Linked DNA regions of Lentimicrobium sp. L6. The protein of the gene in region 2 binds, or shares a complex with, the protein of the main gene of each other region. Links are inferred from orthologs where the notes say so. Each region holds a gene or a part of one and is shown on either strand. Other genes may lie near its edges. The genes, in order: cdaA and HNS38_RS04510.

Region 1 (15,543 bases), on a different replicon or contig from region 2:
TATTTCTACATGGCTTAAAGAAAGACAGCATACAAGGTGATGCCATGATTGCAGAAGTTTACGAACAGTTTGGAGTTCATAGTGAGTTTTTAGAGAACGGTGTTCGCTTAACCAAAACCAATAACCATTGTCAGCACTTCAAGCACGATTTCTTAGATTACCCCGACATGGTTCAAACCTTAGTTTGTACTTCTGCAGGCTTAGGTATTAGTGGGGAATTTCATGGATTACACAACCTCCGATTTAAAGAAACAGATAGAATTCATGCCTTGCATACAGAATTAAAAGACATGGGACTAAAATTAGATACTTCTGAAGATAGTATCAAAATGGAGGCGTCTAATGCAAAAGTGACTCGTGCTATTAGAACATTTGCTGATCATCGAATGGCCATGTCCTTTGCTCCTCTGGCTATACCTTTTGGTGAAATCACCATAGAAAGCCCCAATGTGGTTAATAAATCTTATCCTGATTTCTGGAATGATTTAAAGAAAGTTGGATTTGTTATGGAGGAGGTTTAATTTTCTAATTCCAAAACCCAATTTACCTATTACATAAGACTCAATTTCATTAAATTCATGATTGAACAACCCTACGCTAGTAGAACGAAGATTGAATCGGATAAATTCAATCTGAAAATTCTAATTCCGTCAAAGAAAAACTGGTTTATTATATTATTTCTAAGTATTTGGTTAGTGGGATGGTTTTTAGGTGAGAAATCAGCCATTATCGACCTTTTAGATTCTAATAACACTGGTATAGTTTTATTTATGATGGTTTGGCTTGCAGGTTGGACTTTTGGAGGAGTATTTTCAATTATTATATTACTTTGGAATCTAGCAGGGAAGGAAACAATTTATATAGACAAAGGAATATTTCAGATTGACAAAAGTATCTTTAGCATCATTATTAGAAGCAAGAAATATGAAACGAAATCAATCAAAAACCTTGAATTAAATCCTGCCCAAAACATAGCGAGCTTATTTGCCCAAAAGAATATTGGGGATTTCTGGGGATTAACTGGTGGAAAGCTTAGATTTGATTACGGAATGAAAACTATTAAATTTGGAATAGGTATAGATGAGGCAGAAGTTAGACATTTAATTACAGAGATAACTAGTAAAGGTTTTCACTCACAAGAATCCACAAGTTAAACCTATTTTTCAGATAACATATAGGCTAGCTGATTCGTAATTAACAATAAAAGTAAATAGGGATACTTTACAAAAAGTATTTTATATTGCAACTCCCACACCAAATTCTCACTAAACCGGATTAAACTCCTTATCCAAGAAATTTTTAAGCTGATGCGCTTGAACATTTTGAACCACCACCCCATTTTTACAATAGGAAATATGACCTGTTTCTTCTGATACAATTAGAGAAATACAATCAGTAGCTTCTGTAATACCTATTGCTGCTCTATGTCTTAATCCCAATGAAACATCTATGCTTCTATTTTTAGAAACCGGCAAAATACACCCCGCAGCTTGAATAATATTGTCACTAATCACCATGGCTCCATCGTGAAGTGGACTGTTTTTAAAGAAGATATTCTCTATTAATTGATCTGAAACTCTAGCATTCATAACCTCCCCGGTCTCAATAATATCATTTAATTCATGTTGATGAGTAACCACAATTAGGGCTCCCGTTTTGTCATCACTCATACTATGACAAGCTTTAACAATTTTATCGGTATCTAAATTAGCTTGTTCAGGCTGGAAATTTCGAAACATAAATTTCAACCGTTCAGGAAGGATTTCTAAGACTTTGGGAGTACCAAATACAAGTAAAAACTGACGCAATTCAGGCTGAAAAACTATGATTAAAGCGATGAAACCCACTCCAATAAAGGCTCCCAATATCTGACTCAACATTTCCATTTGCAAGGCTACTACCAATCTCCAAATAAAATAGATAGCAGCGATACCTGCAAAAATATTAATGGCAACAGTTCCTTTAAGCAAAGCATAAAGCATATACAAAAGCACCGCCACTAGGGCGATATCTAATACATCGAGGAATCTCAGCTCAATAAAACCTGTTACAAATGTTAGCATTTAGTAGTACTTATATTAAGGCGGCAAAGGTATTTTAAAAATCTAATCTGAGGATGCTATTTATACGAATTCACCCAAATATTGATAACCTAGCTTTCTTTTTCACCTCTTTTATACAGTGAAAATAGTTGAATGGTTTCACGAGCTTCTTTAGCATCATGAACACGGAGAACTTTAGCCCCATTTAGTAATGCCAATATATTTAATGCAGTTGTTCCATTCAAAGCTTCCTGTGGGCTTATCCCTAGGGCTCTAAAAATCATAGACTTCCTACTCAATCCAGCTAAAATTGGATATCCAAAGGCTTCCAATTGACTCATTTTGCCCAACAACTCATAATTCTGTTCCAAAGTCTTTGCAAAACCAAAACCCGGATCCAAAATGATATTTTTAAAATCAAGCTCATTAAGCTTCTTGATACCCTCCTCAAAATAATTCTTCACTTCATCAATTACTGAAGAATATGTTGTTTGATTCTGCATGGTTTTAGGCTCTCCTTTAATATGCATCATCACATAGGCCATTTGGTATTGGGCCACTTCAGCGTACATTTGTGAATCCCAAGTACCACCAGAAATATCGTTAATAATATTAACCCCAAGATGGTTGCACTTTTTTACTTGCCCAGCATTATAAGTATCAACCGATAATAGAATACTTGGATATTTCTTCCTCAAAACTTGCAAGGGCTTCTCTAAAATCCTCCATTCCTCTTGTTCGTCTATCAATTCTGCTCCTGGACGAGTTGAAGCCGCTCCAATGTCAATAATAGTACAACCTTCCACCACTAATTTCTCAGCTCTCGATAAAAATCCATCCCCTTTATTATATCTTCCTCCATCAAAAAAACTGTCATCAGTCAAGTTCAGAATCCCCATCAGCTGAGGGACTTCCAAGTCTATTTCCAAATCTCCACATTGAAATTTTGAAAAAGAGCTGTTGTTTTCACTCATTTAATTAATTTTGTGGCTAAATTAAGAAGATATAATCAATGTCAAATACTAGCCAACAATTCAAAGAAGCCATCGCATTATGTAAAAGTGTATTCATGAATAAGATGATTGATTATGGTAGCGCATGGAGAATACTAAGGCCAAGCTCATTAACAGACCAAATCTATATAAAAGCTAGTAGAATTCGTTCCATTCAAGAAAAAGGAAGCAGCAAAGTAAACGAAGGAATCGAACCTGAATTTATTGGCATTGTAAACTATTCTGTAATGGCTCTTATTCAATTGGAAAGAGGCCATGGAGAAAGTGGTGATATCGAACCAATTGAACTTGAAAAACTCTATGATACTCATGTCACTGGTTCTATGTCGTTAATGGAAGACAAAAACCATGATTACGATGAAGCCTGGAGAAATATGCGTATTTCTTCTTTAGATGATATTATACTTATGAAGCTGCTTAGAATTAAATCAATAGAAGATAATGAAGGCAAGACGATTGTCTCTGAAGGTTTAGATGCCAATTATCAAGATATGATTAACTATGCGCTGTTTGCTTTGATTCTTTTATCTGAAAAGAAATAAAATCATTTTCATTAAGTTATTATTATATGAAAAATTCATTATTATTTCTATTATCCATCATTGTATTTGGGTCCTGTGGATACGAACCAATGGCTAGTGTTGATTATACCTTCACGAACAAGTCTAGCACCCATATATCATTGATTTTAAACTATTCTTATATAATAAAGAAAGATACTATTAGAATTGAAACTGAATCTTTTCATATGTTTAAACACTCTTATGAAGATCAGGATTCACCTCCACCCCCTTTTTATAGCAATGGTATCGACACCATATTTTTAATTGTCCAAGACACCATACATACAACATATTATAAGGGCAGTTCAGGAAAATCTCCTTTTAGCCTTGACTCATATACAGGAGGCCAAATAAGTAAAAAAAGAGGAATGCATTACTTTTCCTATGTCTATGATATTAATATAGATTAATAGCCTCTCACAACATTCAAAGTTTATAATTTTGAATTATTTTTTGATTTTTCTGTAATATTTACATTTCATTCACTAAATTTTAGGGATTAAAGTGTCTTATATCTGCAAAATTGTGCAAATTTGCATGCATTAGCATTTTTATTAAAATATTTACCCAATGATACGAATTGCAAGAATAATCAGCAGGTTATTTGTAGGACTAGTTTTTATATTTTCAGGATTTGTAAAAGGAGTTGATCCCCTAGGAACAGCTTATAAAATAGAAGATTATTTTATTGCCTTTGGTACCGACTGGGCTATTCCTTTCGCTTTACCATTAGCTGTTTTACTTTGCGTGGCTGAGTTTTCTCTTGGAGTATTTTTAGTCTTCAATATTTTTAAGAAGACTACAGCATGGTTGGTAGCCTTAATGATGATACTCTTTACATTCCTCACCCTCAATGATGCTATTTACAATCCAGTTCCTGATTGTGGGTGCTTTGGAGATTTTATCATCCTCACCAATTGGGAAACATTTTATAAGAACTTGGTGATTGACTTCTTCTTGATATTTATTTTCTTTACCAGAAACTCATTCGACAATGTTTACAAGAAAACTACGGAATGGTCAATTGCAATTTTGATTGTGATTGGTTTCACCTTATTCAACTCATATAATATCAATCGTCTACCTCTTCTTGATTTCAGATCATGGAAAGTGGGCACCAACCTCAAAGTAGAAAACCCAAAACCCTTAGAGTACTATCTTATCTATAAAAATAAAAACACAGGTGAAACAGAAGAATATCTTTCACCCAATTATCCATATAACGATAGTATTTGGATGAGTCAATGGGAATATTCTGATATGCGAGTGGTAGATCCAAATGAAAGAGTTTCTGATATCCGCTTCTTCGATTTAGCTGGACAAGATATTACAGATAATATTGTTGACGATCCTATGTATCACTTTTTATTAATCTCTTATGATTTAAACGAAGGTGATTGGGAACACCTGGAACAGATGAAAGAATTAAAAAGGCGAGCCACAGAAAACGCCTACTCCTTTAGCTTAATCACAGCAAGTAGTGAAGAAATCATCGACCAGTTTCAAAAAGAAAAAAGATTCTACTCAGATTTATATCAAAGCGATGATATAGATTTAAAAACAATTATCCGCTCTAATCCAGGATTAGTAGTTTTGAAAAATGGTGTAATCATGGGCAAATGGGCACAAGGTCACCTTCCTCAATATGAGGAAATAATAAAACTGAAATAGTGCTGCCTTTTATTCTCAAAAGACTCCTCTATGGATTTTGGGTACTACTTGGCGTAGCTACTTTGGTGTTCTTCTTATTTAATATTTTACCTGGTGATCCTGCTAGAATGATGTTGGGGCAAAGAGCAGATATCGCATCGGTAGAAGCTATCAACAAAGAACTAGGGAGGGACAAATCCATCTATATTCAATATCTCAATTTCTTACACGACTTATCGCCTATCGGAATAAAAGAAAAAACGGAGGAGTCTGCAGGATTTCAAATTTCACCAAACATCAAGAACCATCATCTTCAAATAAAACCACCCTACTTGCGAAAAAGCTTTCAGAGCAACAGAGAGGTAACGAGTATTTTAACAGAAGCTTTTCCGAAAACCTTATTACTAGCAGCCGTATCCATGGGGTTTGCCTTAGTTGTTGGGGTGTTCCTAGGGATGGTCAACATTGTATATCCAAATAAATTTTTAAATTCCTTCATATTTGGTTTGAGCGTATTCGGTATGTCGTTACCCAGCTTTTTTGCCAGTATCTTAATGGCTTGGCTTTTTGCTTTTGTATTGGCCGATTATACCGGTTTAAACTTGTTCGGCTCCCTTTATGAAGTTGACGATTTGGGCAATGGCAAACATCTGGCACTCAAAAACCTGATTCTTCCAGCAATCACCCTAGGCATTCGACCACTAGCCATTATTACAGAATTAACTTCCTCTAGCTTGAAAGAAGTTTTAGCAAAAGACTATATCCGAACTGCACGAGCTAAAGGTCTTACAGAATGGCAAATCCTTAGAAAACACGCCCTAAAAAATGCGCTAAATCCTATTATCACAACCATTTCCGGATGGTTTGCCTCACTTTTGGCAGGTGCTGTTTTTGTAGAATACGTTTTCGATTGGAAAGGAATGGGACTTGTTATCGTTAATTCGCTTGAGAAATACGATTTTCCTGTTCTCATGGGCTCAGTACTTTTTGTGGCCGTTCTCCTCATTCTTGTGAACATAGTAGTAGATATCCTTTATCGAGTAATCGATCCTAGAGTGGAACTGGAAACTTAATGCTGGCTTTTGGTAATTAGCTTTTGGCCTTTATCTGTTGAATTCTAGCCATGATTTTTCGTTTTAACCAATAGCATCCTAATAATTATTAAAGATTCCTCGCTACGCATCGGAATGACAGGTGTTTTGGCAACTCATAAGGAAGAAAGGCTTTGCTTTTTTCAATGCCAAAAGCAAAGCCCTTCTTCCTCCTTATAAAATCCGAACACCTTGTCATTCAGAACGTAATGCAATGAAGTGAAGAATCTTTTTTGATATGGAACTTCATTTGGACAGTTTTGATTTTTAACTATTAACTGTTAAATATTAACTTTTAACTATCAAACGAAATTTCCTATTTTTGCAAACCCCAAAATAAATGAACAAGTTTTATGAAATTCAAATATATCCTACTGATTTTTCTTTCTAGCGTCCTTTTTCAACATTTAAATGCTCAAACTAAGTCAAAATATCCACAAGATTATTTTCGTTCACCTGTAGAAGGTAGAATTTATCTTTCTGGAACATTTGGGGAATTACGCTCCAATCACTTTCATGGCGGAATAGACATTAAAACTGGAGGAGTAGAAGGAAAGAATATTTACGCAGCAGCTGATGGCTGGGTAAGTCGTATTAAAATTTCGCCTTGGGGTTATGGAAATGCTGTTTATATCGATCATCCAAACGGATACACCACCGTTTATGGTCACCTGAAAGAACTCAAAGGAGATGCTGCCAAATACGTTGAACAGCAACAATACAAAAACCAAAGTTTTAGTGTAGACTTATATGTAAAAGCTGGGCAATTTCCAGTTAAAAAAGGAGACATTATTGCCTTAAGTGGAAATACAGGTGGTTCTGGAGGACCTCATCTTCATTTTGAAATTCGTGAAACGGCCAATCAAGAAATCATCAACCCATTACTTTTCGGATTCAAAGTTAAAGACTTCATTACCCCTACCATAAGTTCGATAAGAATATACCCAGCAGAAGAACAGGCTAAAATCGAGGGAAAACAAAATGCTCAAACTTTCACTCTAAAAGGTTGGGGAAGTGATTATTTACTGAAAGAAAAGGATACCTTAGAAATTGCTGGAGACTTTTATCTAGGTATCAACACCATTGACAAACAAAATGATACTCAAAATAAAAATGGAGTTTATGAGATAGAAATTTTCGTGGATTCTAATCTCGTATATTCACACAATGTGGAAAGACTAAATTTTGCTAGCACCAGATATATCAACACACTCATTGATTTTGATTTCTATAAAAAGAAAGGAAGGAGTTATCAAAGAACTTATCAGAGCCCCAATAACAAACTTCCTATTTATGACAAGATTGTAAATAAGGGGGTTTTCTCTTTTAACGATAATCAATACCATCAGATAAAATACATTGTAAAAGACATACATGACAATAAAGCCATCCTCAATTTCACCGTTTTTTCAAAGACTATTGAGAATAATGAGTCATTAAGCAGTGGCAATTTATACTATCCTTTGGGTGAAAATAATTATGAGGACGAAAATATAAAGGTCTATTTCCCGAGTAGAAGTTTATATGATACTTTGAGCTTTAGCTCCTCCATTGAAGAAAGCGACAAATCGATCAATGGAAAGAAATATCATATTGGTAAAGTAGGTGCTGGTTTACAAGAGCATATTCACGTGAAGTTGAAGAATATTGAAATCGAAGAGGACCTAAAAAATAATATTTATATTGGTGAATATTATAAAAAAAGTATCAGCGCTTATTCTTCTTCATGGGAAAACACTAATGACTTGAGTTATAAAACCAGAGATTTTGGCGAATACCTCATTTTAGTTGACACCATTGCGCCCTCTATAAAAGTGAGAACAAAATTAGAAAATAACAAAACACCCAAAAGCCTTTCTTTTACTATTACAGATCAAGAAAGTGGAATTTCTGATTATAATGCTTGGTTCAACGGTTCCTGGATTTTGATGAGTTATGATCCAAAGAAGTCTCGTTTGACTTGCCATCTGAATAATATTCAAGAAAAAAATGTCTTCAAAATCATTATCAAGGATGGCGTAGGTAATATTTCTGAAAAAATACTTCATTTTTAGTTTCATACCCACCCTTTTGTTAAGTAAAACCACTGCGCTTAGTCATTGAATCATTCCATTTGCACATTTTTCTCCAACATTTAATAATCGTTTAATATTAGTTCTAAAAGAGCACTTATATTTGCATAAGAAATATTAGTGAATAATATTTCTTTGGTTAATTATGGTTTGTGTTTGAGGTGCGACTGGTTATCGCACCTTTTTTTTATACTTTCACTTTTCTAAATCCAATCAAAAGTCCCTTTTATACCAATATCATAAAGGCATATCGTTTAATTTCAATAACAAAAACCAAGCATCATTTTAACAAGGAATTTTCATAGAAAATTACTATTTTTGCAGCCCTAAAATTCCAAAAGAATATGTTTGAAGGATTAAATGATAGACTAGAACGTTCGTTCAAAATACTTAAAGGCCAAGGCAAAATCTCTGAGATTAATGTGGCCGAGACTATTAAAGAAATCAGAAAAGCCTTATTAGAGGCCGATGTGAGCTATAAAATCGCTAAAACTTTTACTGCTAATGTAAAGGATAAAGCCTTAGGACTCGATGTTCTAAATGCCGTATCTCCTAAGCAATTAATGGTAAAAATAGTACACGATGAGTTGGCCGAATTAATGGGCGGTACTGCAACAGAACTAAATATAGATAATAATCCTGCTGTAATTTTAATGGCCGGACTTCAAGGCTCTGGTAAAACAACACATACTGCTAAATTAGCTCATTACCTTAAAACCAAAAAAGGAAAGAAACCTTTAATGGTGGCATGTGATGTTTATCGTCCTGCTGCGATTGAGCAATTAAAAGTACTTGGTGGCGAAATTGGAGTTGATGTTTATACTGAAGAAGACAATAAAAACCCCGTAGATATTGCGCGTAACGCGGTAAAACGAGCGCACGAGAGTAGCTATAATGTGGTTCTTGTGGATACTGCTGGTCGTTTGGCTATAGATGAGCAAATGATGAAGGAAATTTCCGAAATCAAAAAAGCCATTAAACCTCACGATACTTTGTTTGTGGTAGATTCCATGACTGGTCAAGATGCTGTAAACACCGCCAAAGCCTTTAACGATCAATTAAACTTTGATGGGGTTATCCTTACCAAATTAGATGGTGATACTCGTGGTGGTGCTGCGCTAACTATCCGTTCGGTAGTTACTAAGCCCATCAAGTTTGTGGGTATTGGAGAAAAAATGGACGCTCTTGATGTATTCCATCCTAGCCGAATGGCCGATAGGATTTTAGGTATGGGTGATATTGTTTCTCTTGTAGAAAGAGCCCAAGAGCAATTTGATGAAGAAGAAGCTAAAAAACTTCAAAAGAAAATTGCTAAAAATCAATTCAATTTCAATGATTTCTTGAATCAAATCAAGCAAATTAAGAAAATGGGTAATGTAAAAGACTTGATGGGTATGATTCCAGGTATGGGAAAAGCCTTAAAGAATGTAGATATTGACGATGATGCTTTCAAAGGCATAGAAGCTATTATATATTCCATGACCCCTGCAGAAAGAGAGAATCCGAAAATCATAGATGGAAGTCGCAGAAGAAGGATTGCATTGGGAGCAGGTACAGAAGTGAGAGAAGTAAATCAACTTCTTAAACAATTTGCCGAAACCAGCAAAATGATGAAAATGATGAGCGGTGGTGGTGGCAAAAACATGATGAATATGATGAATAAAATGAGAAGAAGATAATCATGAGCAAGTTAATCGACGGAAAAGTCACCTCTAAGAAAATTAAAGATAAAATAGCTGCTCAGGTAGCTAAAATGATTGATAACGATGAGAAAGCTCCTCATTTAGCAGCCGTTTTAGTGGGTGCAGATCCAGCAAGCGAGTTTTATGTAAAAAGTAAGGAAAAAGCTTGTCGTTCGGTTGGTATCACTTCTTCACTTTATAAATATTCTGAGAAAACTACTGAAGCTGAGCTGATCGAAATCATCGACTTTTTGAATAATGATCCTGATGTGGATGGATTTATTGTTCAACTTCCGCTTCCAGATCATATTGACGTGGATAGAGTCATCAACAAAATAGATCCCTCAAAAGATGTAGATGGTTTTCATCCTATCAATATTGGCAAAATGGTGACTGGTGCACCAACTTATCTACCTGCTACTCCCTATGGTATCATGATGATGATTGAAGAATATAAAATCGAAACATCTGGTAAAAATGTAGTTGTTTTAGGTAGATCTAATATCGTAGGAACTCCTATTTCTATCATGTTAAGTAGAAAAAGTAATCCTGGCGATGCCACTGTTACCCTATGCCATAGCAGAACCAAAAACCTGAAAGAAATAACTGCCCAAGCGGATATCATTATTGCCGCTATTGGCCAACCAGAATTCTTAACAGAGGATATGGTAAAAAAAGATGCCGTAATTATTGATGTTGGGATTCACAGAAAAAATGACAATTCAGAAAAAGGATATAAAATAGTGGGGGATGTGAAATTTGATGAGGTGAGCAAAAAAGCAAGCCTAATTACTCCTGTTCCTGGTGGTGTTGGTCTCATGACCATTGCTGCACTTTTAGAAAACACTCTTAAAGCTTCTAAGAAAGAAGTTTACAGATAGTTTTTACTTCCGTTCTTATCATAAATCCCACACTTATGAAGAATCTTCTTTTGATTATTGCGTTTATCTTCCCAATAAGTTATTCTTGGGCTCAATTAGGTTGTACGGATCCCAATGCCAATAATTATAACTCCATGGCGCAAGAAAATGATGGATCGTGTTTATATGATCCTGTGCTCATGGAGCCAGAAATAATCATCGAAGAATTGGCTTCGGAAGTATCAGAAACCAGCGGATTAATTTGGTTCAGAAATGCTCCCTGGACCCATAATGACTCTGGAGGAGAACCTGCTATTTATCGTTTAGATGAATCTACGGGTGAAGTCACGCAAAAAATATTGCTCAGAGGAGCTATTAATTTCGATTATGAAGATATCACTCAGGATGAAAATTTTATTTATATTGGTGATTTTGGAAATAACTATGGCACCAGAGACGATCTTACCATCTATAAAATTTTAAAATCAGAAATCCCTGAGGAGGGTAATACTGAAGTTAATACTGAAAAAATTACATTTGCCTATCAAGATCAGATCAACTTTAATAAGCAAAACAGAAGCAATAATTACGATTGTGAATCAGTAGCCTCAATGGGTAACTTTCTCTATATTTTTACAAAAAACTGGGTAAACCAACAAACCAGTTGCTATAAAATCCCTAAACAAGCTGGTCACTATTTACTAGAAATCCACGACCAGTTTAATGTGAGAGGATTATTAACAGGTGCCGACTATTTTGAAGAGGAAAATATTTTGGCCCTCGTAGGTTATGAGAATTTCGTTCCTTTTGTTTGGGTGATTTGGGACTTTAAGAATGATGAGTTTTTTGGTGGAAACAAGAAACGAGTGGACTTTGCTCATATACAAGGAGCTCAAACAGAATCTATTTGCTTTAAAGATAAAGACCATTTATTAATGACTTGTGAGGATTCATTTATTCCTCCACGACTTTATCAACTCGACTTAATACAAATCATAAACGCATCTCGTATAAACTCACCATTATTTAAACCCTTTGAAATCATCCTAAAGCCCAATCCTTCAGAAGGAAAAGTTATAGTCAGTATCAAAGGATTAAAGAAACCTAATTTCGATGTGGAAATCTATAATTTAAGCTGGCAGAAAGTAAGCCAATTTAGTTTCGTAGAAAACCAATTTCAAAAAGGAGTCAGTGTTAAAATTAATACTTCTGAGTTGGGACAAGGGATTTTCTTTGTCCGAGTGAAAGAAGGAAAAAACATTGGTTTCCAAAAACTAATGATTACAGAATAATGACAAAAGAACAAGAGGATATATTGTTAGATGAGGGAAAAATGCTTCCATTAATGGAAGAATTTTATACCATACAAGGAGAGGGAGCCAATACAGGACAAGCCGCTTACTTTATCAGAATTGGAGGTTGTGACGTGGGCTGTAAATGGTGTGATGTGAAAGAGAGTTGGAATCGAAAGATGCATCCTCCTACCCTTACTGATGATATTGTAAAAAATGCTGCTGCTCAGCCCGCAAAGGCAGTTGTGGTTACTGGTGGTGAACCGTTAATGAACAACTTGGACTACCTATGTGCAGAATTGAAAAAAAATAATGTGACACGCTATTTAGAAAGTAGTGGCGCTCACCCCTATTCTGGTGAATGGGAATGGATATGCGTTTCACCAAAGAAAAAATCACCACCGGTGGAGTCTGTTTACTCCAGAGCCAGTGAATTAAAAGTAGTTATTGAAACCGAAGAAGACTTTGCTTGGGCCGAAGCCAATGCTAAACTCGTAAACTCAGATTGCCTTTTATTCCTTCAACCAGAATGGAGTAAAGCAGATCAAATGATGCATGCGATAACAGAATATGTAATGAAGAATCCTCAATGGAATATCTCTATTCAAAGCCACAAATACATGAAAATTCCATAATCCGATGTAAATACCTAGCAAACAACATATTGCTATACATTAAAAAATAGGTAATAAGCTACTGAATTTCGGTATTTTATTACCTATTTCTTTTGAAATTAGGATAGGACTTAGTACTTTTGGCCAACAAATTTCTTTAAGTTATATCTTTATTCCTAATCGTTGGTTTTTATGTCATTTAGAGTTGTAAAACTGTTCAAGAAAAAGAAATAATCACAAGGCTTTTAGGAGTTTAGAAAATTCATTTTACAGTAATTATGGGAAATTTAAAATTTTTGTTAATTTTTTTCCTATTTTCACAGAAGAAAAACAAAATCAAATTATAACATATGTCAGATAATAATTCAAACCCCAAATCAAGGAGAGATTTCCTGAAAATCGGCTCTTTAATTGGGATTGGTGCGGTGGCAGCCGGAGCAGCGGGATATGCTGGCTTTGCCGCTCAAGATGGTAAAGAAGGACATGGTGGCGAAGCTGAGTCTGCTTTATCGGATTCCGAAAAAAAGATTAAAGTGCTGACTGAAGATGGTCAGTTGGCAGAAATTAAAGCCAGTGAACTAAGTCCTGTTCAAAAGGATCAATATACATCAGCTTTACAAGAACAAGGTCGCGAAGGAATCCCAGGTAAGCATTGGGTGATGGTGATAGACTTAGCTCGTTGTAGAAACGTAAGAGCATGTATGGCTTCTTGCCAAAATGCACACCATTTGCGTGAAGAGCAACATCACATCAATGTATTGCGTATGCAAGAATCGGAGCATACAGAGCCATATTTCATGCCCAAGCCTTGTTTCCATTGTGACAACCCTCCATGCACTAAGGTTTGTCCTGTTGATGCTACTTTTAAACGCCAAGATGGAATTGTTTTAATTGATAATGAAAGATGTATAGGTTGCCGTTTCTGTATAGCAGCTTGTCCTTATTCTGCAAGGGTTTTCAACTGGTTTGAGCCTAAGAATCACGAAGAGGATGAAGATTTGCTTTATAATGTCGAGCTTAATGTTCCACAAAAAAAAGGAACTATTTCAAAATGTTTATTTAGTGCCGACCGCTTAAGAGAAGGAAAACTTCCTTATTGTGTTTCCGCATGTCCCAATGGAGTTTATTATTTTGGTGATTTAAATGAGGATGCTGTTACCAATGGTACCTCAGGAGAAACCACTCGTTTTAGCGAATTGATTCGTAAAAATGCAGGATATACGCTACTCCCAGAATTAGGAACTAAACCAAACGTGTATTATTTACCACCAAAAAACAGAATGTTTCCATTCGAATATAATGGTAAAACCACTTTGGAAGACGAACATCACGTTTAAAAAATCATTTGAAAAATCAATAAAAAAATAAAAGATATGTCTGAATCTTTATCAAAAGAACAAGCCAAGAAATTGGTTGATAAGTATGCTGAAGATGCTATCAGACCCATGAAGAACCATAAGGGATTTTTACCTTGGATGGGATTCTTGGGATTGGTAATGGTGGTCTTTGGCTATGCCTATTATATTCAGCTTACTGAAGGATTAGGTGTAACAGCCATGCGCGATTATGTGAGTTGGGGATTGTACATTTCCAATTTTGTATTCTTTGTTGCTGTGAGTTTGGTTGGAATGCTAGTGAGTGCAGTTTTAGGATTAGCAGGGCAAAAATGGGTAAAGCCTATCACTAGAGTTTCCGAAATTATTGCTTTAGGATTTGTAATGGTAGCCGGTTTGGTTATTATCACAGATATGGGTCGTCCGGATAGGTTTTTAAATCTATTCCTTCACGGAAGACTACAATCTCCTATTGTTTGGGATGTTACAGTAATTACAACTTATGTAGCTATTAGCACCCTCCTCTTTATTTTACCTTTAATTCCTGATTTAGCTTTTATCAAAAAGAAAATGAAGGATATGCCTGTTTGGCAATATCAATTGTATAATATCCTTAGTTTAGGTTGGATTGGTACTCCAGAGCAATATAAAATTCTTCATAAGAGTATTAGAATGCTAAGTATCATCATCATACCAGTAGCTATGGCTATTCATACGGTAACATCTTGGCTATTTGCATCTACTTTGCGAATTGGCTGGGACACTACTGTTTTTGGTCCTTATTTCGTAGCTGGAGCTTTTGTAGCAGGAACAGCAGCCGTCATTATTGTGATGTATATTCTTCGTTCTAATTACAAACTTCAAGACTATTTTACGGATCATCATTTTGATATGATGGGTAGATTATTAGTATTGGTTTCTTTATTGTATGCTTATTTCAATATTAATGAATTCTTAGTTCCTGCTTATAAAATGAAGACTGGTGAAGCCGTTCATTTGCATACTCTTTTCCAAGGAGCCTATGCTGGCTTATTTTGGGTGGTTCAAATCATTGGAATGGGATTACCCATTTTCTTTATGATATTTAAACATTGGAGAAAGCCAAATAACTTAACATTTATTGCAGTCATTGTTCTTATTGGAGCATTTCTAAAAAGAATTATCATTGTTGTTCCTACTTTACTTCATCCACATTTGCCTATCCAAAATGTGCCTGATGAATTCCATAAATACATGCCTACTTGGATTGAAGTGGCAGTTACAGCTGGAGCTTTTGCAATGGCTCTAATGATCATTACCATTCTTCTTAAGATTTTCCCTGTCATTCCAA
Region 2 (15,412 bases):
AAACATTCCAAATCAATTAAAAACACTAGACTTTGATTTAAACCTGGATAATTCAAATATTTATGATTTTAAAGCTACGGTAACTGGCAACGCGGATTTGGGAACTCTTCGTTGGAAGTATGATAGTGTTGACGAAGAAGTATTTTTTGAGTATAGGGTGAATTTTCCTTTGGGTTCTGAAATAAATTTTTCAGCACCTAGTATTCCAGAAAATGTGATTGATCAGTTACCTCTTGTATTCGATATCAATAGTTTTGAATATGACTATTTCTTGGCAAATGAATATGATGTTTTCAATGGTTATCAAGACTATATTCAGTCTTATTATATTGATAATTTTGATTTGTATTCTCAGAGAATAGAAAGGCAATGGCAATATATTTATCAAAATAGTAAATCTATGGAAGAGAATAATGATAAGGAAATCATTGAGAGTTTAAAAAGAAACCCTTATGAGTAGCATTTGAATTTTGTTATAATTTTCCCAATGAGTCAACCCTTTTTAAATAAAGGCTGTCTATACTTCGTTAATATGTTTATTTTTGGGAAAAATTAGATAGATGAAGAAATTATTAAGCCTTGCATTACTTTTATTTGTTTTCTTAGTTGCAGAAGCTCAGGAATATAAATATGCGGTTCATTTTACACATAAGAATTTTACACCATATAGTGTGGACCAACCAGAGGAGTTTCTCTCACAAAGAGCTATTGATCGTCGTGCCAAATATAATATTCCAATTATTGAGGAGGATTTACCTATAGATCCAGAGTTAATTGAAAATATCCTGGGTTTAAATGATAATTTTGAATTAATTATTCATGTAAAATGGTTAAATGCCATTATTATTTCAACACCAGATTCTACAGATGTGGAAATTTTGGATTTGTTAGATGATGTGGAAAAAGTAGTACAAGTTTATAATTCTAATTTTAAATCTTCGAAAAGTGATAAACTATCCTTTGATCTAAAAGAAGAACAAATATATGCTCCTCACAAATCTACTCAAGCCTACGATTCCGCTTTCTATGGAGGAGGCTGGGTACAAATCAACCAACTTAAAGGTGAAAAACTTCATGAGCTCGGATATAAAGGTCAGGGTATGGTAATAGCAGTTTTAGATGCAGGATTTGTGGGAGTTGACGAGCGACAAATATTTCAGTCACTTTGGGATAATGACCAAATTCTGGGAACGAAAAATATGGTAGCTCCAGGAGAAACTGTGTTTGCCACTCATACTCATGGAACAGCTGTGCTTAGTACCATGGGAGGTTATTGGGAAGGGAATTTAGTAGGAACTGCACCCGATGCCGATTATTGGTTAATTAGGACCGAAGATGGCGCTTCTGAAGCATTAATAGAAGAATATAATTGGGTGGCAGGTGCTGCTTTTGCTGATAGTGTTGGTGCCGATGTTTTAAATACATCCTTAGGGTATACCACTTTTGATGATCTACGAACTGACCACACATGGGAAGAATTAAATGGTGATTTAACCATTATTACTAGAGGTTCGAATATGGCATTCCGTAAGGGAATGTTGGTGGTGAATAGTGCAGGGAACTCAGGAAATAGCTCTTGGAGATATGTTGGTGCACCAGCAGATGGATACCAAGTTTTTAGTATTGGAGCAGTTGATGGTAGTGGGAATATTGCAAGTTTTAGTAGCCATGGCTTTCCTTGGAGTGATGATATAAAGCCGAATGTGGTGGCAAGAGGAGCTGGGGCATATGTGGCATCTGCGTTTAGCGATGTGGTTGCACCTTCTAATGGAACATCATTTTCAGGTCCAATTATTGCAGGAATGACCGCTAGCCTTTGGTCTGCCGATCCTACAGTAAGTCCAAAGATGGTAAAACAAGCCATACAATATAGTGCCAATAGATTTAATGAACCGGATACCCTTTATGGTTATGGTTTGCCTGATTATGAAAATGCTTTGGGGATTTTAGGAATGGAAAATCTTCAATCAGAAAACCAAAATATTACTGTGGCTCCTAATCCTGTTTCTGAATCATTTTCTTTGGATCTTCAAACCAAAGAATATTTTAGTTTCACCATGAGGATATTCAATATTCAAGGAGCATTAATAGAAGAAAGAAAAATGAACTGGAATGGAAGTCCGTTAAACATAGACATCAAATCATACACAAGAGGAATCTATTTTGTAGAGGTACATGCTGCAAATAGAAACTCACAAATAAAAATCACCAAATTGTAATCAATCATGAGGAATATTTTTACTGTTTTACTCTTGAGCTTTAGTTTTGCATTAATGGCTCAGGTAGCACCAAATTATTATGCAATTAAATTTACTGATAAAGATAATAATACCTATACACTTGATAATCCTGAAGCGTTTTTATCTGCAAGAAGTATGGAAAGAAGAGTAAATCAGGGGATTAGTTATGATCTAACAGATTTACCTATCACTTCTTCGTATGTCAATCAGGTTGCAGAAATAGGAGTTGAAGTGAAACGTCAAGTAAAATGGATCAATACCATATTAGTTAAGACTACAAATCCGACATTAATTGAAGAAATTCTTGCTTTGTCTTTTGTGGAGAGTGCTACAAAAATTGCCGACGTGAATGCTAACCCTCCTATTAAACCTAAAAACTTCTTTGAAGTAGAGGAGGAGCTAGAACAAAATAATATTCAAGCATCAAGACTAAAATCCACTTCTACATTAAACTATGGTCAGGCCACTGAACAAATTGAGTTGATTAATGGTATACCATTGCATGATATGGGATATCAAGGACAAGGAATGGTGATTGCCGTTTTAGATGGTGGTTTTATTGGCGTTCCTGATAGAATTGTTTTTGATTCTCTATATGCCAATGGACAGATTTTAGGAGCACGAGATTTTTGCTCTGAAGAAAATGACCCATTTGCAGGAAGTACTCATGGTACTAAGGTTTTATCTACCATGGGAGCCAATTGGCCTGGTCAAATGATAGGTACCGCTCCAAAGGCAGATTATTGGTTATTAAGAACGGAATATACCGATTACGAAAATATTATAGAAGAATACAACTGGTTGGTTGGAGCTGCATTCGCTGATAGTGTTGGAGCAGATATTATCAATTCTTCTTTGGGTTATACTACATTCGATGATTCAAATTTCGATCATACTTGGAATGAAATAAATGGAAATACAGCCATTGTTACAATCGGAGCTGATTTAGCTGCTAAAAAAGGTATTCTACCTGTAAATAGTGCAGGAAATGATGGAAGTAGTTCATGGCAATATGTTGGATTTCCAGCTGATGGTGATAGTGTTTTTGCAATTGGAGCAACTGATTATTCTGGGAATATTGCTTCTTTCAGCTCTAGAGGCTATCCTATGGATTCTCGAATTAAACCAAATATCTGTGCAGTAGGTTCTGGAACAACAGTGGCAGATGCTTACAGTGATTTTATTAGCTCGGCTAATGGTACTTCTTTTTCTTCTCCTACTATTGCAGGTATGACTGCATGTTTATGGCAAGCAAATCCTGAATTTAATAATAAACAAATAATGGATTTATTAGAAATGTCAGCTTCTCAGGCTTCTAATCCAGATAAAACTTATGGTTATGGAATTCCTGATTATGAAGCAGCCAATGCTTTTGTGGGAATTGAAACTTCCCCTCAAAAAGAAACTGCTTCTTTTGAAGTTTATCCAAATCCAAGTAGAGATTATATCCATTTATCATTGCAAAGTGATATTTCCGAATTAAGGATATACTCCAGTAATGGACAACTTATCTATCAAACCTACGGAAACCAAACAGATATTAATGTTTCTAAATTGAATACTGGGATTTACATGATTCAGGTTGTGATTGGAAATGGGGTTTCTCAATCGAAATTCTATAAAGAGTAAGAAAGGTTTTGAATGGATGACAGATGACAGATGACAGATGACAGATGACAGATGACAGAAGTTGGAAGACTGATCCATCAACTTGTCGAAGGATAAAAATAATAGATGATTCTTAAGTGAAAGAAACTCAACGAAGCTAAAAACTGCCTAGTAATAATTTGCTAGGCAGTTTTTTTTAACCAGTTAGCTTTCTATTTGTGATTCTTATTCACTTTACCAGGGCCTCACTTAGTTGGGTTTAATGGATGATAGCCTCCTTGGATTAGTTTTTCTTGGCCAACAGCCAACAGCTAATAGCCAGTAACCAACAGCCGACAATCAATAATCAGAATGCTTTACCTATATTTGCTCTTTAAATAAAAAAACATGATATACCTAGATTATAATGCCACAACACCTATCGACCCTATCGTAGCGGAGGCTATGAGACCTTATTTAGAGGTGTATTTTGGCAACCCGTCCAGCTCACATCAACTGGGTGCCGAAACTAAAAAGGCCATAGAGAAGGCTCGTAAACAAGTGGCTGATTTGATAGGAGCAGAATCCTCCGAAATTATTTTCACAAGTGGAGGAACGGAATCGAATAATTATGCTTTAAAAGGAGCGGCCTTTGCCAATAAGCATAAAGGGAATCATATTATCACTTCAAGTATTGAGCATCCCGCTATTTTCGAAGTATGTAAGTATTTAGAAAGAAATGGTTTTGAAGTGACATACTTACCTGTTGACGAATTTGGAATTATCCATCTTAAAGATTTAGAGGAGGCCATTAAAAAAGAAACCATCCTAATTTCTGTGATGCATGCCAATAATGAAGTAGGTAGTATCCAGCCCATTTCTAAAATTGGTAAAATAGCCCAAGAAAGAGGTATATTGCTTCATAGTGATGCAGCGCAGTCCATTGGAAAGGTTGCTGTGGATGTGAAGGAAATGGGATTGGATTTGATGAGTATTGCTGGCCATAAGCTTTATGCGCCCAAAGGAATTGGTGCGATTTATATAAAAGAGGGAGTTGTATTAGAAAAGCTGATGCATGGTGCAGATCATGAGCAAAATATGAGAGCTGGAACAGAGAATGTTTTGGAGATAGTTGGCTTGGGAAAAGCGGCTGAAATGGTGACAGAGAAACTCAAGGATTATCAGCTTCATTATGCAAATATGCGTGATATGCTATGGGATTCATTAAAGAAAGAATTACCTCATATCAAGAGAAATGGTCATGCTGAAAAATGTTTGGCAAATACCTTAAGTGTTTCCTTTCCTAAAATTGAAGCCAATACTTTAATTGCAAGATTAGAAAATGTTGCTGCATCCGCTGGTGCGGCTTGTCATTCCGAAAGCATTGATGTATCTGTAGTTTTGGAAGCCATGAATATACCTTTAGAATTTGCTATGGGAACAATTCGGTTTTCAACTGGTCGTACAACATCCAAAGAAAACATAGATGCCGCAGTTAAAGAAGTGGTATCAAATGTGAAAATATTAATGCCAAAAGCGGATGGTTCTACAATTCATTTGCCTGAAAATCGAGATATTTCTAAAATTAAACTTACTCAGTATACCCATGGCTTAGGCTGTGCTTGCAAAATAGAACCTCAGAAATTACAGCAGGTTTTGAAATCTTTGCCTCAAGTTCATGATGTAAATGTATTGGTGGGGACAGATACTTCAGACGATGCAGCTGTGTATCGATTGACTGATGAATTGGCTTTGGTTCAAACTCTGGATTTCTTTACACCAATAGTGGATGACCCGTTTCAGTTTGGAGCTATTGCTGCGGCCAATGCATTGAGCGATGTTTATGCCATGGGTGCTAGGCCTATCTTTGCTTTAAACATAGTTGGATTCCCTGAGGAGGCACTTCCTATGGAAGTATTGGAATTGATTCTTAAAGGTGCCCAAAGCAAGGCTGAGGAAGCTGGTATCCCTATTTTGGGAGGACATACCATTGAAGATCCCGAACCTAAATACGGAATGGTGGTTAGTGGTTTGGTTCATCCTGACCAAATGATTAAAAATAAAGGCGCAAAAATAGGGGAGGTCTTGGTTTTAACTAAGCCCATAGGAACAGGAATTATCTCTACCGGAATAAAACGTGGTTTAGTAAATGAGAAAATAGCAAAACAAGCCATTGAGTTGATGAGTTCCTTAAATAAAATACCAGCTGAAATCATGTCTAAATATGACGTTTCTTCATGTACAGATGTAACAGGGTTTGGATTAATGGGGCATTTGAAAGAAATGGTAGAATCTTCTGATGTAACTGCTGAAATTAGTTTTGATGCCATTCCTTTTATTGATACAGTAAAGGATTTAGCTGCTGCCAATATTATTCCTGGCGGAACTTATAATAACCGTGATTATGTAGAGCATGTAGTTGACTTTGGAAAACTTTCTCGTACTTCTCAATTATTGATTTGTGATGCCCAAACTTCGGGTGGTTTGTTGGTTTGTCTACCTCCAGCTCATGCAGAATTATATGTAAATGAATTAAAGAATTTGGGTATGAAAGATGTGACTATTATTGGTGAGATTATTCAGGAAGGTAGTGGAATAGTCATCAAATAAATCAAGCCTTACCTATAAAAACCTCAATAAAGTACGACACTCTTTATTTAGAGAGAAGAACTTTATCAAGGTTTCTATTGTTATTCAAGAACCATCCTCTATGCTTGCATCTTTTTAATAATATCATCAAGACTATATTTTCCTGGGCCATAAACAAAAATCACTATTAACATTACTAAATAGTAGAAGGGTATTTCAAAACCACTGTTTCCAGCTTCCCAACCATTACCAAGGTGGACCGTAAGAATGGCAACCATCCTAACAAAAATTAAAGGAATAGAAATAAGTCGAGATCTAAAACCAAGGGCAAGTAATACGATACCAGTAGTTTAGTTCCGGAAGCCATGTGGGCATAGAGCTTCGGGAGTGGATAAGTCATACTGGCAAACCAGCTTGTTACGCTGTCTATATCGTTCCATTTATTCAGGGCTAGTTTGTAAAATCCATAAGCCAAAGTAATCCTGATGATTTATTATAGATTATCTTTTAAAAATTCTAGTGCATTTGATAAAGAGCTGCAAACTCCAATTAATCTACATTTTATTTAGTATTTAATAAATGCTAACGCATGAAGTCATTTTCATTTTTTTAATTCAATTATATCTTTTAATGCCAGAGCATAAAAATGGCCGTTCCCATTTGAAATCTGAATTATCAGAACGAATAAGAGCGGCCTTAATTTATTGTTTTGTCTTATTTGCCGTCGCCACATTTGCCGCTACCGCATTTTTCTTTTTTGGTTTTTGATTTGTCTTCTAGGCTTGCTTTAGTATCTTTCTTTGCTTTACCATCTCCACATTTTCCATCACCACACTTGCTTATATCTGATTCTAATGTGGCACTTTTTGTAGTTGTTTTATCTTTAGATGCAGTTTTATCAACTGTAGTTTTACCGTCTCCACATTTGCCATCACCACATTTGGCTTTCTTTTCCCCTTTTTTGGCTTTTGCATCTTTAGTTGCTTTTGTGTCTTTTGTTGATTTGCCGTCTCCACATTTACCATCACCGCATTTTCCATCAAATTCTGCATCAGGGTTTGCAAATGCCAATTGCTCTTGAGGATTAGTTAAGTCTGTTTTTGCTGTTCCATTCAACATAAATGCAGCGCTTGCTACAAGCATAAAAGCTATCGATAGGATTCCAATGTTTCTTTTGTTCATCATTTTTGTTTTTGTGCCTTAAGGGCGTTCATGTTATTTATTTGAACTAATAGTCGACGAGTTATTTTAATCCTTACAAAAAGATTCAAAAAAACTTCATCAGTTAGGATATAAAAACGCATTAAATTTTAAAAAAAACCACCCAAAAAGCAATGAAGTTCCCTAAGCTCCAGGGCAAACGCATACTTTGTTAAAAAGCTATATTTAGAAAAAAATAGTTTAATCTATAGGTATAATGCTAGCGCGGAAATGTTTTCCGTGCGAAAATATTAATATTAAGGAATGTATTTAAATCACACCAAATCCGCGTTAGCTTTGTTAAAAACAATTAGAAAAATAAAAGTACGCGTTTGCCCTGTCCTAAGCTCGACATACGTAAAGTTCAAGAGCTTAAACATCAGTAAACCTAAAAATAAATAGCATGAAACTCTACACCATCCTCAGAATTATACTCCAAAGTTGGAAAAGGAATTTTCACCATATTGGCTACTTCTAATACCAACCTTAAGAACTCTGAACGTGTTTTTATCTTGGTTAAATCAAGGTCTAAGGAGAGATAGAACTGTCGGGTTCTATTAAAGCAAGGAATAGTCTCTCCATCTATTTCCTCCGGATTATAATAGGTCCCAGTCATTCCTTTAGCGCCATATCCCACTGCGAAATTTAACCATTTTGGAAAGATTTTTCTGGAGGAGGAGAATGATTGTGGATTTATGGATAACCAATAAGTCTGAGCATTATAATCTTTGAGAAATCTTTCAGTGTGTTTACTTCCCAATAAGTCTGGGTTGTATTGAGCATATTTTGAGGGGGAGTAGGAGAATTTGACTTGAATTCTTTGTTCTTTCCAACCCAATTGCTGTCCGATGAATAATCCAGTTCCCGCGGCGTTTGCTATTACATCGCCCCAGCTAAAGCCCCAGTTGGTTGATAGTCCATCAAAAACTTCTACAGTGGTCAGAAATACAAAACCATAGGTTCCACCAATCCACACGGACTTCTTTTCGTCTAGACCAGCCCAACGAAAACCGGTAAATGCTACTCGTCCCATTTGATAAGCAGAAAAGCTGTGGCCTACTTTATCTACCTGAAGCCAAGCTTTATTATCGTTGATGAGATGAAATTTAGATTGATCATAATCTTTATACCACAAATAATATAGCCCAGTTATGCCTCCGATATAAGCAGTCCCAGCCAAAGCACTAACACCTATTAATCTACCTTTTCTAATCTGAGTAGTATCTTGTTGGTCTTGTCCAAAAGAAACGCCCAAAATAGAAAAGGCAAATAATAATATAAGGAGGTTTTTAAGCAAAGCTTTGAATGATTTCTTTACATTTATTCACTACTTCATCTAGTTGTTCTTTGGTTTTGGCTTCTGCTAAAAACCTGAGGTAAGGCTCCGTATTCGAAGGTCTGATATTGAGCCACCAATCAGGATATTCTAATCTATATCCATCAAAATCGAAGAAAGCATCAGGTTCTGCTTGTTCAAAATAGTAATTCTTAACCGCTTCCATGGCTTCAGCTTTTCTTTCGATCTTGAAGTTGATTTCACCTGAGTTTTGGTAAGTCTCAATTCTAGAGATAAGCTGAGAAAGGCTTAGTCCTTTTTTCTTCATTTCCGATACAATGTTGAGTACTAGAATAGCAGCTAAAAGGCCAGAATCAGAATAATAGAAATCTTTGAAATAATAATGCCCAGCCAATTCACCACCGAATAAGCCATCAATTTCTTTCAGTTTGAGTGCCGCAAAAGCTCGTCCAACTCGCCACATGTGCATCTCCACTTTATACTGGCTCAAATACTCACCCACTGCTTTACTTGTTCTAATATCTTGTAAAACGCGAGTACCAGGTTTAGCATCCTCCAAAAAGTGATGTCCTAGAAGTGCAATAATTAAATCGGGAGAGATGAATCTAGAATTTTCATCCACAAACATCACTCTATCAGCATCACCATCAAAAATAACTCCAACATCGGCTTTGGTTTCTTTTACCAATTTCTGAAGGTCGACTATATTTTCGGGTTCTAGGGGATTGGCTTCGTGGTGGGGGAAGGTGCAGTCAATATCATCAAAGATATAATGAGGTTGATTTCCGAGAATGTCTTTGATAAACATACCTGCCATACCATTGCTTACATCTAATGCTATATTTAGATTCGAAATATCTTTTAAATAACTGAGTTGAAACTTCAGGTATTCCTCTTTAAAATCGAATGCTTTAATAATTCCTTCAGGACCAATAGGATTGACTTCTAATGTATTCATCATTTTCTCTAAATCGGAAAGACCTGTACCATAGCCAATAGGCTTTACGTGTTTGCCAGAGATTTTAAGCCCATTATAACGAGCTGGATTATGAGAGGCTGTAATCATAACGGAGGCTTCGAACTCAAACTTTCCACTTCCCCAATAAATCATAGGAGTAGTTGTGAGGCCTGCATCCCATACATCGGCTCCTGCATCGTTGATTCCTTTGCACAAGTATTCGTATATTTCAGGAGAAGATACTCGGGCATCTCGTCCAACTAATATTTTCTTGGTATTTAATAATTGTGGAAGGAAAAATCCCACTTTATAAACGTCTTCTTTATTAAAGTCGGAATTATATACTCCGCGGATGTCATATGCTTTAAATGCTTTCATTTATTAAATATTTGAATGATGAAACCTGATTAATGAATTAAAAGATTTCAGAATTATGAATGATGATTTTAGCCAAGCTATAACCGTTTTTTTGCTGTTTTGATACTAGCTACAAAAATAGAAATTAGTTCGTTTACTTCTGTTTTTAGCCTATTTATTTCGTTTTTATCATTAGATAGTTTTTGGGAGCGGTCAAATATTTTCAATCCTGCAAAAGTCTCTCTTAATTCTTTGAGGCAGATTCCCATTTTGTGAATGAAGTCCTTTGTTGATTCGGCTGCCTGCGCTTCTCCATAATTTAGAGCTGGTGATATGCTAGAGCGTGATATTTGATTCGATATGTTTTTACCTAAATAGGTATTAGGAAAACTTTCAATTATTTCATTTGTACTAATTGCAAAATCAATTAACCTATCCTCCAGTAATTCTCGTTTACTTGTATTTGATGCATTCATATTGTAGATTTTTAAAAGTTTGATATCATATTTCTTCTTCTATCCTCCACTCATAAATCATAATTACCACTCATAAATCATAATTACCACTCATAAATCATAATTACCACTCATAAATCTTTAAAGCTTACTACCAATCTGCATCAATATCTCACGAATAATAGTCTGCTCATAAATGCCACAACGGTCAATTTGGCTACTCATCAGGGTACGAAAAGCTGCTGCTTCTGCAATATTAAGGCTCATCTTGTTTTTCTTCTTCAGGTCTTGATAGCGATTGATCATCTTCTTTAGTACTTTCCCGAGGATATAACGAGCCATTAGGATTTTGTCATAATCCTCTTCTTCGGTGGCTTCGTAGGAAAGCATACAATGGGTGAGGGCAGTAAATTGTTCATTGGACAATTCTATTTTAATCTTTTCATTCATGATTCAAAAATAGGAAATAATACGATCTGTTGTATAACTGGCAGTAAAATAGAATTTTTTAATAATAAACTAAAAATAATCCACTACACAAGAAGGGTTGGCATATTTGAATTGGTCTACTTTTTTTGAGGAGACTTTAGTATTATAAATTTTCAGTTTTCTAAGACTCACCAACTCACTTAAAGGCTTTAAATTAGCAATACGAGTATTATAGGCTATTAGTGTTTCGAGCATATAAAGTGTGCTTAAAGATTTCAAGCTCTTCACTTGAGTTCCGCTGATATCCAGTAATTGCAGCTTGGTCAGTTGTTCAACCCAATCCAAGTAGTTAATTTGTGTATTTGAGATATTTACAGATTCTAAAAGTGGAAGTTCGGCCAATACATCTAAGTTTAAAATAGGAGTCTGGGATAAATCGAGGGTTTGGATTCGACTTAGTTTGGATAAACTATTTACATCACTCACTTGAGTTCCAGAAATTCTAAGGTTTTTCAAGAAAACGAAATTTTCCAATTCTTTTATACTTGTGATGTTTCTATTATTTTCTATATTGAGCTCAGTTTGTTTAATCAATTGATGTAATTCCTTAGTATTTGGAGTGTTATCCCATTTTTGGGTTTTCATAAAAACCTCTTTCCAAATAGGGGAGAGTCCATCCCACCAGCTATTTAAGTTTTTACTTTGATAAACACATAAACAACGGGGATTACTTGTGATGAAGCTCTCAAAATCGGGCTTTGCGATACTGGTTTCATCCGCTTGCAGTTCTCTTAAGCCAGACAGTCCCATAATAGGGTTGATATTAGCAATGGGAGTATTATTCATGTAGAGTTTATTCAAGCTACTGGTCTCCTTTAATGCTACAATATTTGTAATCTTGGTATTCGAAATATTCAGATATTGCAAGGAATGGTTGTTTTCTAAAGGGGCTAAAGAGTTTACTTTACTGTAGCTGATGTCTAACCAATTCAAATCACGAAGTTCATATAAAGGTTCTAGAGATTCTATTGAAGTTTTAGAAAGGTTTAGTTTCTTTAAGTTCTGAATTTGCGATAAAGGCTCAATAGAGACCACATTTTCTTGCCCACTTAAATCTATTTCTAAAATTCCTGCAACTTGATGAAGTTCTTCTTTGCTTGGGTTTTTAATATTTATATCTACGTAGTAATCGAATATCTCTACCCAAAATTCAGGCAAGTTTTTAAACCATTTTTGAAGTTTTCTACTTTCATAAACCACTAAAACCTGAGGGTTCTCACTCATAAATAATAGTGCTTTTTGTTTACCGAGCAATGTATTGTCACAGTATATCTTAGTTAGCTTTTCTTTTCCATCAAGGGCTTTTATACTTGTAATTTCAGTATTGTCTACATATAAAATATTAAGCTGATCCATATTCTTTAGAGGATCAATGCTTTGAATAAGTGTATTATTACATGATAAAATACGAAGTTCTAGTAATTCTTCAAGGCTAGATAAATTTGAAATAGGACTGCTATCGATGTTTAGATATATCAAGGATTTCAATTTGGAAATGGCGTCTAATTCACCTACCATGGTTTTTTCCATTTGCAAATCTTTAAGGTTTCTATATTCACTAATGGGCTCTAAATCATCAATTCCAGTGCTGGAAATATCAAGGATATTCACATTGCCTAAATTAACCAGAGGTTTCAATGAATAAACTTTAGTGTTGGATATATTCAAATTGTGAATAGCCATACTATAAACCAGAGCATCTAAGTTATTTACCTGTGTATTTGAAATATTTAAATCCTCCAAATCAATCAAATTACGAATAGGGTAGAGATCGTTTACCAGAGTTCCACTTATGTTTAAACTTCTGATGTCTGATAGTTTGCTCACAGGCTCCAAATGAGTGATGTCTAACCTGCCTGAAACATCTAGTTCTTTAATGGCTAAAATCTTGTTTAAAGAATGGGAGAGTCTTTTCTTGTAGATGGCTTTTGCACTATCTGTGGCGAAATAGAAGGTGTCTATAGTTGCCATGGGGAACTCCATTCTTAAGCTATCACTTGGTTCAAGTTCTATTTCGTCCCAAGTTAGGGTATCTTTTGGAGGATCGAGAATTACAAAATCTTTTTGTATATTTAAAACTCTTGAAAACTCAATATCCTTAATAAACTTTTGTTGGTTGCCTAATATTTCTTTCCAGCTAATAGGCAGGTCGTTCCACCATTTAATATTTTCCTCTAGCTCATTAATTTTTGTAGTATAAATACTCACAATTTTAAGTTCACGTAAATCTGGATTTACAGCAACTTCAACAAATCGGGCTTGTTCATTATAGATGCTATCATGATTTAAATTTGTTCCGCTTATGGTTCTAAGTGCATGTATCTTGAAATATGCTTTGTCGTTTTCATCTTGCAATAGATTTACAGAAAGTACTTTATAGGAGAAGATGGCTTGCTCAAAAAAGAAATCTACATCTTTTAAATAAGCTTGTACTTCTTTGTTGGTTACAGCTTCTCTATCAGGAACCAAATCATCTTCAATCTGTACTTTCCCATCTCTAAAAAGCTTGGCAAAAGATTCGCTGATGATAATGTCTTTTTCTTTGGGGCTAAGCTCGTTATCACCAATTGCATTAAGCGTAAATTGAAGATAGTTTACTAAATCTTTACACTCCTCACTAAATTGTTTAACCTCCTCAGGATTTAATTTTTGGGCTGATAAAGTGCTTATGAAAAGGAAGCTCAATAACAGTATGTATATTTTTCTAATCATGGTAAATGTATTTCATGAGTACTGCTTTTTCATCTTCGGTGATAGGTGTGAGCCGAGAAATTAACCATCCTGTATTATAACCGGATCGATTGAATTTTTCCAGTTCAAAATACCAACCTGGAATTTGGAAGAAATGAAATTTTAAGTTCATGACTGTTTGATATTCGAACAGTCCTTGTTTAAATTCATAGATAAATACACTAAGATAATCGGCAGAAAATCCATGGCTGGTGTATTCTTCAATAGAAGACTTGTCATCGAATACTTTGATGAAGTTCATGAAATCGAGTTCATGACTCATAGGGTGAAGAAATTTATTTTGGTTTAAACCATCTTCTTCTAAAATTTGTGCGTATTCTTCAAAAAATACATTAGTTAAAACCCATTTATAACCCAAATTCTCTTGCTCTAGTTCTAAATAAAAAGTCACATAACTAGGTTTTCCTCTATAAAGAAATTTTGTTTTTACTTCAGCAAACCAACCATCGGCATGGAAATCTAAAAACTGAGGAGCACTATCGTTATTCACAATAGAGATAAATTGTTTTCTGAGTTGCTCATCGAGACTTGGGTTTTCCAGATCGAATAAAATGTTTAAATAAGTGTCACGAGTATCTGGATTACGATATTCTTTACTTCTCACACTATATCGGATACCATCGGGGCCTTCTTCATTATTAAAACGACGAAAAAACTGATTCACCTGTTTGGTCTCAGCATACAGTTTCGATTCATCATTCATGAATTTGCCCACGACTTGAGTCTTGATAGGAGAACTCAGGCAAAGCATTATAAATGCTAATAAAATGATTTGAAGATTTTTCAATGGCAATGGAGTTAATAAAAAAAGAGCAGCCTGATCCTAAGAACCGACTGCTCAAATTTAATCTATTTTGAAGTCTCAGCAACTCTAATGTCGCCTAATAAAACGTCCCAGAAACCGATAGTTCTACCACCAATTTGAGTTTCTTTACGTTTTACATAAACGGTGATGTCTTTCTTAGTTGTATCCACATAAGTTAGGTCATCGCCTTTTTTACCTTCAAACCTTTGGTAAATGGTAATTACTCCCACATAAGTGCCATCAGGTTGAGGCTCTAAATCGCTAATGTATTGTATGTTATACCAACTGATAGTTACTTGGTCATAATTTAAGGCCATTAATCTATTTAAATATTTACGTACAGTGTAGTATTTAATGTCTTTTCTATATAACGAAGAAACACCAATTTGACTATTTGGTGCAAAAAGTTCTAATGTTCTGTCAATCACACGATTGGCTTCAGAAAAGCTAGTTTCTTTACTTCCAATGATGCTGATATACCTGCTTAAATCTTTTACCTTTTCCATTGCTAGGCTATCGATGGCTTCTTTTCTTTCAGGAGAAATTTCATCTTGAGCCCATACCTGCGCTGTTCCTAAAAAGAGAAGAGCCAGGATAAATATTTTCGTTACTTGCTTCATCTTGCTAATTATTTTTTAATGAGTTCAATTTCAATAATTTTTCCCATATCATCATATTTCAAAT

The links.
Region 1: the proteins of HNS38_RS04510 (region 2) and cdaA are in contact, whole or in part, in a crystal structure (PDB 7OJS), measured with the Bacillus subtilis proteins. The link is inferred for Lentimicrobium sp. L6 from one-to-one orthologs.

What each region holds. Positions count from the first base shown.
Region 1 is NZ_JABKCA010000017.1:32,707-48,249, forward strand. The notes cover bases 165-3,129. They hold cdaA (diadenylate cyclase CdaA), read right to left. Parts: upstream 2,064-3,129; coding sequence 1,266-2,063; downstream 165-1,265. Other genes in these bases: aroA (3-phosphoshikimate 1-carboxyvinyltransferase), read left to right, coding at 165-521; HNS38_RS06075 (hypothetical protein), read left to right, coding at 579-1,154; folP (dihydropteroate synthase), read right to left, coding at 2,153-3,016; HNS38_RS06090 (DUF1599 domain-containing protein), read left to right, coding at 3,055-3,129. Outside these bases: more of aroA, read left to right, coding at 1-164; more of HNS38_RS06090, read left to right, coding at 3,130-3,597; HNS38_RS06095 (hypothetical protein), read left to right, coding at 3,624-4,028; HNS38_RS06100 (BT_3928 family protein), read left to right, coding at 4,189-5,289; HNS38_RS06105 (ABC transporter permease), read left to right, coding at 5,289-6,341; HNS38_RS06110 (M23 family metallopeptidase), read left to right, coding at 6,713-8,413; ffh (signal recognition particle protein), read left to right, coding at 8,776-10,110; bifunctional methylenetetrahydrofolate dehydrogenase/methenyltetrahydrofolate cyclohydrolase FolD, read left to right, coding at 10,113-10,994; HNS38_RS06125 (T9SS type A sorting domain-containing protein), read left to right, coding at 11,030-12,265; HNS38_RS06130 (7-carboxy-7-deazaguanine synthase QueE), read left to right, coding at 12,265-12,900; HNS38_RS06135 (4Fe-4S dicluster domain-containing protein), read left to right, coding at 13,230-14,216; nrfD (NrfD/PsrC family molybdoenzyme membrane anchor subunit), read left to right, coding at 14,253-15,543. UniProt on the Bacillus subtilis protein: One of 3 paralogous diadenylate cyclases (DAC) in this bacteria, catalyzing the condensation of 2 ATP molecules into cyclic di-AMP (c-di-AMP). Upon expression in E.coli leads to c-di-AMP synthesis.
Region 2 is NZ_JABKCA010000012.1:14,678-30,089, forward strand. Bases 8,078-10,911 are described here. They hold HNS38_RS04510 (phosphomannomutase/phosphoglucomutase), read right to left. Parts: upstream 10,250-10,911; coding sequence 8,906-10,249; downstream 8,078-8,905. Other genes in these bases: HNS38_RS04505 (DUF2279 domain-containing protein), read right to left, coding at 8,078-8,913; HNS38_RS04515 (four helix bundle protein), read right to left, coding at 10,327-10,704; HNS38_RS04520 (hypothetical protein), read right to left, coding at 10,825-10,911. Also shown: HNS38_RS04475 (hypothetical protein), read left to right, coding at 1-460; HNS38_RS04480 (S8/S53 family peptidase), read left to right, coding at 561-2,219; HNS38_RS04485 (S8/S53 family peptidase), read left to right, coding at 2,226-3,869; selenide, water dikinase SelD, read left to right, coding at 5,403-6,437; HNS38_RS04495 (DoxX family protein), read right to left, coding at 6,536-6,694; HNS38_RS21050 (DoxX family membrane protein), read right to left, coding at 6,706-6,906; HNS38_RS04500 (hypothetical protein), read right to left, coding at 7,131-7,598; more of HNS38_RS04505, read right to left, coding at 8,005-8,077; more of HNS38_RS04520, read right to left, coding at 10,912-11,133; HNS38_RS04525 (leucine-rich repeat domain-containing protein), read right to left, coding at 11,203-13,884; HNS38_RS04530 (hypothetical protein), read right to left, coding at 13,877-14,638; HNS38_RS04535 (hypothetical protein), read right to left, coding at 14,773-15,348; HNS38_RS04540 (hypothetical protein), read right to left, coding at 15,357-15,412. UniProt on the Bacillus subtilis protein: Catalyzes the conversion of glucosamine-6-phosphate to glucosamine-1-phosphate. Glucosamine-1-phosphate is used for cell wall biosynthesis.